2 regions of the Peptostreptococcus anaerobius 653-L genome follow, and region 2 is predicted to be linked to the other one. Evidence: a T-box and tRNA genes for the amino acid it is inferred to sense, from the RefSeq annotation. Region 2 holds a T-box; the other holds one or more tRNA genes.

Region 1 (4,442 bases), on a different contig from region 2:
CAATTCCAACAAAACTACAATTCCCCCAAAACAAAGTATGCTTTGTCGATTAGTGAGAAATTATCTCGTAACCATCCTCTGTTACTAAGACCTGGTGTTCCCACTGGGCTGACAAGGAACCATCTCTAGTGTATGATGTCCAGCCATTTTTCTTGTCTATATAAACTTGTGGCTTGCCTATATTTATCATGGGCTCAATTGTAAACACCATACCAGGCACCATAAGCATACCAGTATCCTTCTGACCTACATGAGACACAAATGGTTCTTCGTGGAATTCATTACCTATACCGTGGCCACCAAACATGGTAACAACACTATAGCCATTCTCGTGGGCATACTCCTGTATAGCAGCTCCTATATCGCCTATATGCCCCCACGGTCTTACCTGATCTAGGCCCTTATTTAGGCACTCTTTAGTGAACTCAACTAGCTTTTTAGCCTCTTCGCTCACATTACCGATCGTAAACATTCTTGACGCATCAGAGAAATATCCGTCCTTTATAGTAGATATATCTACATTTATTATATCTCCATCCTTTAATATCACTTTTTCATCTGGTATTCCGTGACAAACCTCGTTATTTATTGACGTACAACAAGATTTTGGATATCCTTCATAGTTAAGAGGCGCTGGAATAGCACCATGGTCTACTGTATATTTATATACCATCTTGTCAATATCTTCAGTCGACATTCCAGCCACTACCTTATCCTCTAAGAAGTCTAGTATACCTGTGTTTACTTCAGCTGACTTTTTTATTCCCTCTATCTCTCTTGGTGTCTTTATTATAGTTTCATCCGGCACTATATGGCCCTTCATCCTGTATTCCCTTAGTTTTTCATCAAATTCTAGGTGGCACTTTTTATATTTTTTACCACTGCCACACCAACACCCATCATTTCTATTTAGCATTTTTACCTCCTATGTATAGCCTCATAATTATATGATACCACATTTTTATAAAAATATACATTTATTATTTGTATTTGATACTTGTTATTAATTTTGTGTACTAGTACACTTCTGTTTTTTTTCTTAATTGACCTGCATCAATTGACAATATGCGTAATAAAATAATAGAATGAAATGAGGATTTATTATAATAAAATTTAATATTATATATGGTTAGTCAAGGAGGTATTATTATGAAAGACTCAAAAGTTTCAAGACTTACTCAATGTGCAATACTAGCAGCCCTATGCTTTGTATCATTCACTTACTTGCAGATCAAGATACCTGTACCTGGTGGAGACGCTACTTCAATCCATTTTGGTAACGTATTTTTGGTGCTTGCATCACTATTAATAGGAGGTGTGTATGGTGGGCTTGCCGGTGCTATAGGTATGACAATAGCAGATATAATGGATCCAGTCTATATACTAGTCGCTCCAAAGACATTTGTCTTAAAGTTTATAATAGGTCTAATAGTAGGTACACTTGCCCACAAATTTGGACATATTAATGAGACAAGTGATAGAAAGCATATATTTAACTGGGTTCTAATGTCATCTATTTGTGGTATGGCATTCAATGTTATCGCAGACCCACTAGTTGGATACTTCTACAAGATATATGTACTTGGTCAGCCAGCTGACGTTGCTAGTGTCCTAGCAAAATGGAGTGCAGGTGCTACATTCTTCAATGCTATAACTACTGTTATAATAGCTTGCTTGATATACAATGCGCTTAGACCTATCCTAATAAAGTCAAATTTATTACTAGGTTACAATCCATCTAAAAATGCTAAAAATAGAGTTGAATAAGTTCTTGCCTTTTGCTACAGATTATGTTACAATATTCTAGTAGCAAACGAGGACATTGCTGGATTGCTGGAATTGGCAGACGGGGCGGACTCAAAATCCGTTGGTAGCAATACCGTGTGGGTTCAAGTCCCACATCCAGCACTTAGAACAGACTTTAGGGTCTGTTCTTTTTTTATAAATTCTAAAAAATCCACTGCAGTCCTAGATTCCCATCACCACTCACCGAATCCACACTGCTAATATAATAATTCAATTATCAAAAATCTTTTATCTTATTTCTTAAAATCCCAAAAACACCTATTAAATTCTGGACATAAGTGATATTATAGTATATAGATATGGTGTTACTTTGGAATTAAATCTTACTCCAATTTAATATGTTAATAGAAAAGAGGTATAAATATGATAAGTAAAAATTTAGAAAATGCCATTAATGAACAGATTAATTTTGAGTTTTATTCAGCCTACACATACTTGGCTATGTCAGCATATGCTGAAGAGATCGATTTTCCAGGAGCTGCAAACTTCTTCAAGATCCAGGCTCAAGAGGAATTAGACCATGCTAGAAAAATGTACGATTACCTATTCCAAAAGGGTGGTAAGGTAGTGCTTGAAGCCATCGAAAAGCCTAGGGCAGAGTTTGACAACCTATTGAATATCTTTGAAGAAGGCTTAAAGCATGAACAGACAGTAACTAAGAGAATATATAATATAGCCAACATAGCTCTTGATGAAAAGGAACACGCAACTATGAGTTTCCTTAGCTGGTTTGTAGATGAACAGGTCGAAGAAGAAGAAAACTTTACAAACCTTGTAAAGAAGATCAAAAGAGCAAGTGGCAATGAAGCCAACCTATATATGATAGATGACGAACTTGCAACTAGAGTATACACTCCTCCAGTACAGGCTAAATAGCTTAAAAATGAGTCTATGTAAAAAAATCTGTTAAATTGTAAGTCCTTCTATGGTAAAATTATTATCATAGGAGGACTTTTGTTATGGGAAGAAGAAAAGCTGCGGATTTAAAATCAATTTACTTGTCAGGATCCGAAGAACAGGCTAGGCAAAATTTAGATGCTGTTAGTGAAAAATAGTCTGAAAAATACCCGAATTCCCTTAAATCATGGTATACAAACTGGGATTGTATAATTCCTATTTTTAAATTTTCTCCAGTAACTAGAAGAGTTATATACACTACAAACGCTATAGAGAGCCTCAATGCCCAGTTTAAGAGATTAAACAGGAATAGAAGTGGTTTCCGACTAAATCTTCTTTGGAAAAAGCTTTATTTTTATCAGTAGAAAAAATAAGCAAAAAATGGACTCATCCTATTAGAATCGGAAGATTAGCCATAGAAGGCTAATTTACAGAAAAAATTACATACACTCTTAAAAATTTATAAAAAAAGACACCGAAGATATCATTTGTTTAATCTTCGGTGTCTAGATTGGCCTATGACTTTACCACCACTTTTATAGTTTTATATTCTATTTTTAATATTTAATTTTCTACTTATACATACGATCGTATTTAATCCTATACAGTATTACCTTCCTTTTCAGCAATTCTATTTAACAAATAAATTTGTTAAATTTACCAAGTCATACAATACAGAATTCGGAATATATCTCTGCCCACCTACAGCTATAATATAAGTCATATTATTATCCCTTATATATTTTTTAACTGTCTTGTTCCTATTATGATTGCTAGACACTAGCAATGTAGGTCTGTTATACATGCCAGATATAGGAGATATTGCAAGTGCATCTGCAAATTCTTCACCTGAAGCTACAAAAGCCTCCTTGCTATTTGCAAACTTAGACCTTGCAATTGCTAATGCTGTATCATACCTAGTCTGACCTGCCATTCTTTCAATTACACTTGGTAATTTAGCCTCTGTAGACTTAGATATAGTATTTACACCACCTGCTATATAAGTTTTGTTGATATTCAGGTCTTTGATAGTTCTAGCAATCTGTACTGGTACAGTATTTTTCTTCACTAATAGTATTGGGTAACCATCTCTAGATGCGAATGTACCTACCGCTAGGGCATCTGGGAATAACTCTCCTGATGCTACTACACCAACATTCTTTTTGCCTGTTATACCAACTACTCTCCTAGCTACCATCTCAGATGTGCTATACCTATCGTGACCTGATATTCTCTCAACATTCTTGTCAGCATCATATGGCTTCAGTTCTTCTCTAACCCTTTCTGATACAGAATTTTCTCCACCAACTATGATGACTTCCTTTGCTCCCAACCTAGTTATTTCTTTACCAACTCTAGGGTCTAACTTAGCCGTTGGGTTAAGTAAGATTGGAGCATCCTTCAATCTTGCTAGTACTGACGCTGTCATTGAATCTGGGAATAGGTCATGTCTAACTACTATTACCGTGTTCGCCTTATCGTAGTACTTCCTAGAAATCTTGATAGCAGTCTCTATCCTGTCATCGCCATCTACCCTACCTGGTACTGGAGTGTATGGTCTGTCTGGTCTAGGTCTTGGAACTATGTTCTTTTCGTATATTGCATATACAGTTATGTCTTTATTTACAGTAGTTTTTCCTGTGAATGTTGTACCTGTTCCATCTTCTTTAGTATTCCAACCTACGAATGTGTAACCATCCTTAGATGGGTTCCTTGGCATTGACTGAGTCTTATCTATA
Region 2 (4,442 bases):
TGACCACTCAAGGTCTCTTTCTGGTGGCGCTGCAAATAAGATAAATAATCTAGCAGTGTCGGCACCGTATTTTTCAACCATCTCAACTGGAGATACTATATTCCCCTTAGACTTAGACATCTTTGAGCCATCCATAAGTACCATACCCTGAGTAAGTAGGTTCTTGAATGGTTCAACATGCTTTGTCATTCCCATCTTATTAAAGGCCTTTGTAAACCATCTTGCATACAATAAGTGAAGTATAGCGTGCTCTACACCACCTATATATTGGTCAACTGGCAGCCACTTGTCAATAACTTCTGAGTCAAATATATCTTCTGTGTTCTGGTTGTCTGCATATCTCATATAGTACCAAGATGAGTCTACAAATGTATCCATTGTATCTACTTCTCTTTTAGCCTTCTTGCCACACTTAGGACAAACGCAGTCGTTGAATGTTTCAGAAGTTGTAAGTGGAGATTCTCCCTTTCCAGTAAATTCTACATCTGTTGGAAGTAAAACTGGTAGGTCCTTTTCTGGGACTGGCACTATACCACAATCATCACAGTATACTACAGGTATTGGGCATCCCCAGTATCTCTGTCTAGATATCAACCAATCTCTTAGTCTATAGTTAGTTGTAGACTTACCAAGACCGTCCTTTTCTAGCTTTTCTATAATTGCCTTGAAGGCTTCATCCTTGTCCATTCCTGTAAATTCACCAGAATTTATCATCTTTCCATCTTCATCTATTACAGGCACGATTTCCATATCAAAAGTCTTAGCGAAATCTTCATCTCTATCGTCATGAGCTGGTACACCCATTACAGCACCAGTACCGTAGTCAGCTAGGACATAGTTGGCTATCCATATAGGCATTTCCTTGTTTGTTATAGGGTTGATTACATACCTACCTATAAACCTACCGTCCTTCTTTAGGTCCGCCGCTTCTCTTTCTATCTGTGTCATAGTGTGCATCTTTGTAAGGAATTCGTCCAAGTCCTTTTCGTATTCAGTACCAGCAACAAGGTCTCTTGCAAGCTGGGCCTCAGGAGCTACAACCATAAATGTTGTACCGAATATTGTATCTGGTCTAGTAGTGTAGACTGTGATAGTCTTGTCCATGTCCTTAACCTTGAAGTCAACATGGGCACCGTGACTCTTACCGATCCAGTTCTTCTGCATCAATCTTACCTTTTCTGGCCATCCGTCTAGTGTATCAAGGTCAGCTAGTAGCTCTTCTGAGAATTCAGTGGTCTTAAAGTACCACTGCTCTAGCTCCTTCTTTTCAACTAGTGTATCACATCTTTCACAGTGACCATCTACTACCTGTTCATTGGCTAGTACTGTCTCACATGATGGACACCAGTTTACAAATGACTTCTTCTTGTAGGCTAGGTCATTTTCTAAGAACTTTAAGAATATCTTCTGTGTCCACTTGTAGTACTCTGGAGTTGAAGTAGCTACTTCCTTGTCCCAGTCATAGCTTAGGCCTAGCATTGATAGCTGGTCCTTCATCTCCTCTATATTAGCCATTGTCCACTTGTGTGGGTGAACTCCATGCTTGATCGCTGCATTTTCAGCTGGTAGACCAAATGAGTCCCATCCCATTGGATGTAGGACATTGTAGCCTTCCATCTTCTTAAACCTAGCTACCACGTCACCTATTGAGTAGTTTCTAACATGCCCCATATGGATCTTACCTGATGGGTAAGGGAACATTTCTAGACAATAGTACTTAGGCTTTGAATCATCCCTTGTATCCATCTTGTACTGGTTATTGTCTTTCCAGACTTTTTGCCATTTCTTTTCGATTTTTGAAAAATCATAAACGCTCATAAAATTACCTCCTAATAATTGCTCTTTGACCTCTTAGGCCTTATATTTATTATCGTTTGAAATTCTTAGTTTAGGAGCGGTTGTAAATAGCTTAAAAATTTACAATAAAAAACTCGCCTCTAAACTAAATAGTTTAGGGACGAGATCACTCGCGGTACCACCCTAATTGACAGGAATTCCTGCCCTCTCGGTTAAGTCTTTAAACCAACAACGGTCATACAGGTTGACCGGCAAGTTCATCATGTCCAAAATATTGACTCTCACCACCGTCAACTCTCTGTAATTTCTTCTATAACTACTACTCCGTCTGTATTGGATAGGATCAAGACCTACCCCTATTGAAAGGATCCTAGTCCCTTATATTATATACAAGTTATCTTAACATATTAGAATATCAATGTCAACGAGAATACTGTCTAAATTTACAATCTCTTTGAGTATATTCCATATACCAGCCTGTAGATGCTAGCTGGCATTTTCATAATCATATTAGCCAATATCCTATCCTTCTTATTTACGGATGGATGGTCTAAGCCCTTGCTATACTTCTTAATAGTATCCTTGTAGATATTTTCAATATAATCGTCTTTTACACCTGCCTTGATCATCCTAGAATAATGGCTGACTGTCACCTGGCACATGACCCTTGCCATCTCTTTTTGAACATCTGCATCACCCTTATAGAGGGCAGCTATCATCTCTAAGGCCTCTAACTGCGTAAACAACTTCTTAGAGTATTTGCCACTTGTAATACCATTTACATTATCAAAATAATAATACAGGTCTTGGTCATAAAATGCAACCTTACCGGCCTTTTTCATCAAGACACTGCAAAAATAGAGGTCCTCACACATATGTAGCTTCTTTTCAAAGCCTACCTTCAAGCCACTTGAATCCTTTACAAGGCTGGTCTTGAATATCTTGTTCCATGTGTAGCCTGAATACTTAGCGTCTTTTAGCATGGCTATAAGGGCTTCCTTGTCGCTCTTTATACTTGTCTTGGCTAATAGGTCACATGGCTTGTTGTCTACTATCTCAGACTTGTCCTTGAATACCTTATAAGTAGAAACACCTATATCAAGTCCTGATTCAACCACCTTTTCATGATGAACCCTGACCATATCACAATGGAGTATATCGTCTGAATCTGCAAAACACAAATACTGGCCCCTAGCCTTTTTTAGACCTGTATTTCTAGCCACTGATACACCTGAATTTTCCTGCAATATGTAGATAAACCTACTGTCGCTTGATGCATACCTCCTAGCTATACCAGCAGACCCATCCTTGGAACCATCATCTACCATTATAACCTCTATATTCTTGTATGTCTGGTTTTTGATTGATTCTAGGCAGTCTTTTAAATATTTTTCTGCATTATAGATAGGCACTATTATGGATACTAGTGGCCCATATTCATTTGTATATTTTTTAATATCCTTAGTCATGTCCACTCCTATTATAATCCTTTAAGCTAGTTCGTCTCTTTCTACGTATGGTGCATCCTTCCATAGCTTTTCTAGGTTGTAGAAACCTCTGTTTTCTTCGTCAAATATATGTACCATGATATCGCCGTAGTCAAGTAGGACCCAAGACTGGCTTGTAATCCCTTCCTTACCCCTTGGCTCTATATCAATCTTTGTCATTTCATCCTCTACGCTATCTGCTATAGCCTTTACCTGCCTTGAAGAAGATCCTGTTGCAATTACAAAATAATCACATAGGCTTGATACCTTACCGATGTTTAAGATAACTATATCCTGACCTATCTTGTCATCTATTGCATCATAAATCTTTGCTAATATACTTTCAACTGTTTCCATAAATCCCCTTTCTTTTTTAAAGGTCATAGCCTATACAGACTATAACCTCCTATACTCTCTTATTATTAAACTGCTAATCTACCAATTATACTATTTTGTAGATATATTGTCCATTATTTTTTTAATTTTTCTTTTTCCTTTACCAAACTAAGGTAGTAGTTTCTAGCCTCTACTGTCCTAAGATGCATAGGTGCCTTCTTTTTTAGGACTACTCCTATTGTATTGTCCATAGACCTTAGTACAGCTTCATCAACTTTGCCTGAATAAGCCAGTTCTCTAAGTTCATCAACCATCGGATAATTTCTTCCAACCTCTATCAAATCTGCAAGGTAGACAGATTTTTCAAGATCTGTCATGCCTGGTCTTCCGGTGGTATGGTACCTAATTGCACTAAGTATCTCCTCATCCTCTATGCCAAACTCATGTCTAGCTATATATGAACCAACAACACTATGGGATAGGGCTGTTGATTTTTGTTCCATATCATCTAAAACTATCGAATACTTTGTGCAATATTTAGGAACGTCTTCGTACTTTACATACTTAGCTGTATCATGCAGGATACCTGCTATCTCAGCTTTTTTCTCATCACACCCCAAGATTTTAGCCAGTCTAACCGCAGACTTGGACACGTTTATAGAATGGATCTTTCTCTTTTCTGGTAGATATTCATCTAATTTATCTATCATATTTGCTATATCCATCTAGTCTATTGCACCTCCGTATATTCCTCTATCATAAATGTATTCTTCAACCCTAGTAGGCATCAGGTACTTGATTGTATGGTTACTCTTTAACCTA

What was found. A T-box is a leader RNA that pairs with one kind of tRNA and senses whether it is charged. The one in region 2 lies ahead of leuS (leucine--tRNA ligase), so its partner is inferred to be a tRNA-Leu.
Region 1: it has a tRNA-Leu gene. The T-box ahead of leuS (leucine--tRNA ligase) is inferred to sense a tRNA for this amino acid. The anticodon was not compared.

The regions. Positions count from the first base shown of each region.
Region 1 is NZ_ADJN01000012.1:4,312-8,753, reverse strand. Features, by position in the region: gene HMPREF0631_RS00905 (methionyl aminopeptidase) at 50-916, opposite strand; gene HMPREF0631_RS00900 (ECF transporter S component) at 1,150-1,767, shown strand; tRNA gene HMPREF0631_RS00895 (tRNA-Leu) at 1,825-1,908, shown strand; gene HMPREF0631_RS00890 (ferritin) at 2,170-2,682, shown strand; partial or broken gene HMPREF0631_RS10470 (transposase) at 2,781-3,130, shown strand; gene HMPREF0631_RS00885 (cell wall-binding repeat-containing protein) at 3,335-4,442, opposite strand, start outside.
Region 2 is NZ_ADJN01000069.1:31,194-35,635, reverse strand. Features, by position in the region: gene leuS (leucine--tRNA ligase) at 1-1,818, opposite strand, end outside; T-box leader at 1,951-2,132, opposite strand; gene HMPREF0631_RS09060 (glycosyltransferase) at 2,241-3,266, opposite strand; gene rsfS (ribosome silencing factor) at 3,288-3,641, opposite strand; gene yqeK (bis(5'-nucleosyl)-tetraphosphatase (symmetrical) YqeK) at 3,755-4,345, opposite strand; gene nadD (nicotinate-nucleotide adenylyltransferase) at 4,346-4,442, opposite strand, start outside.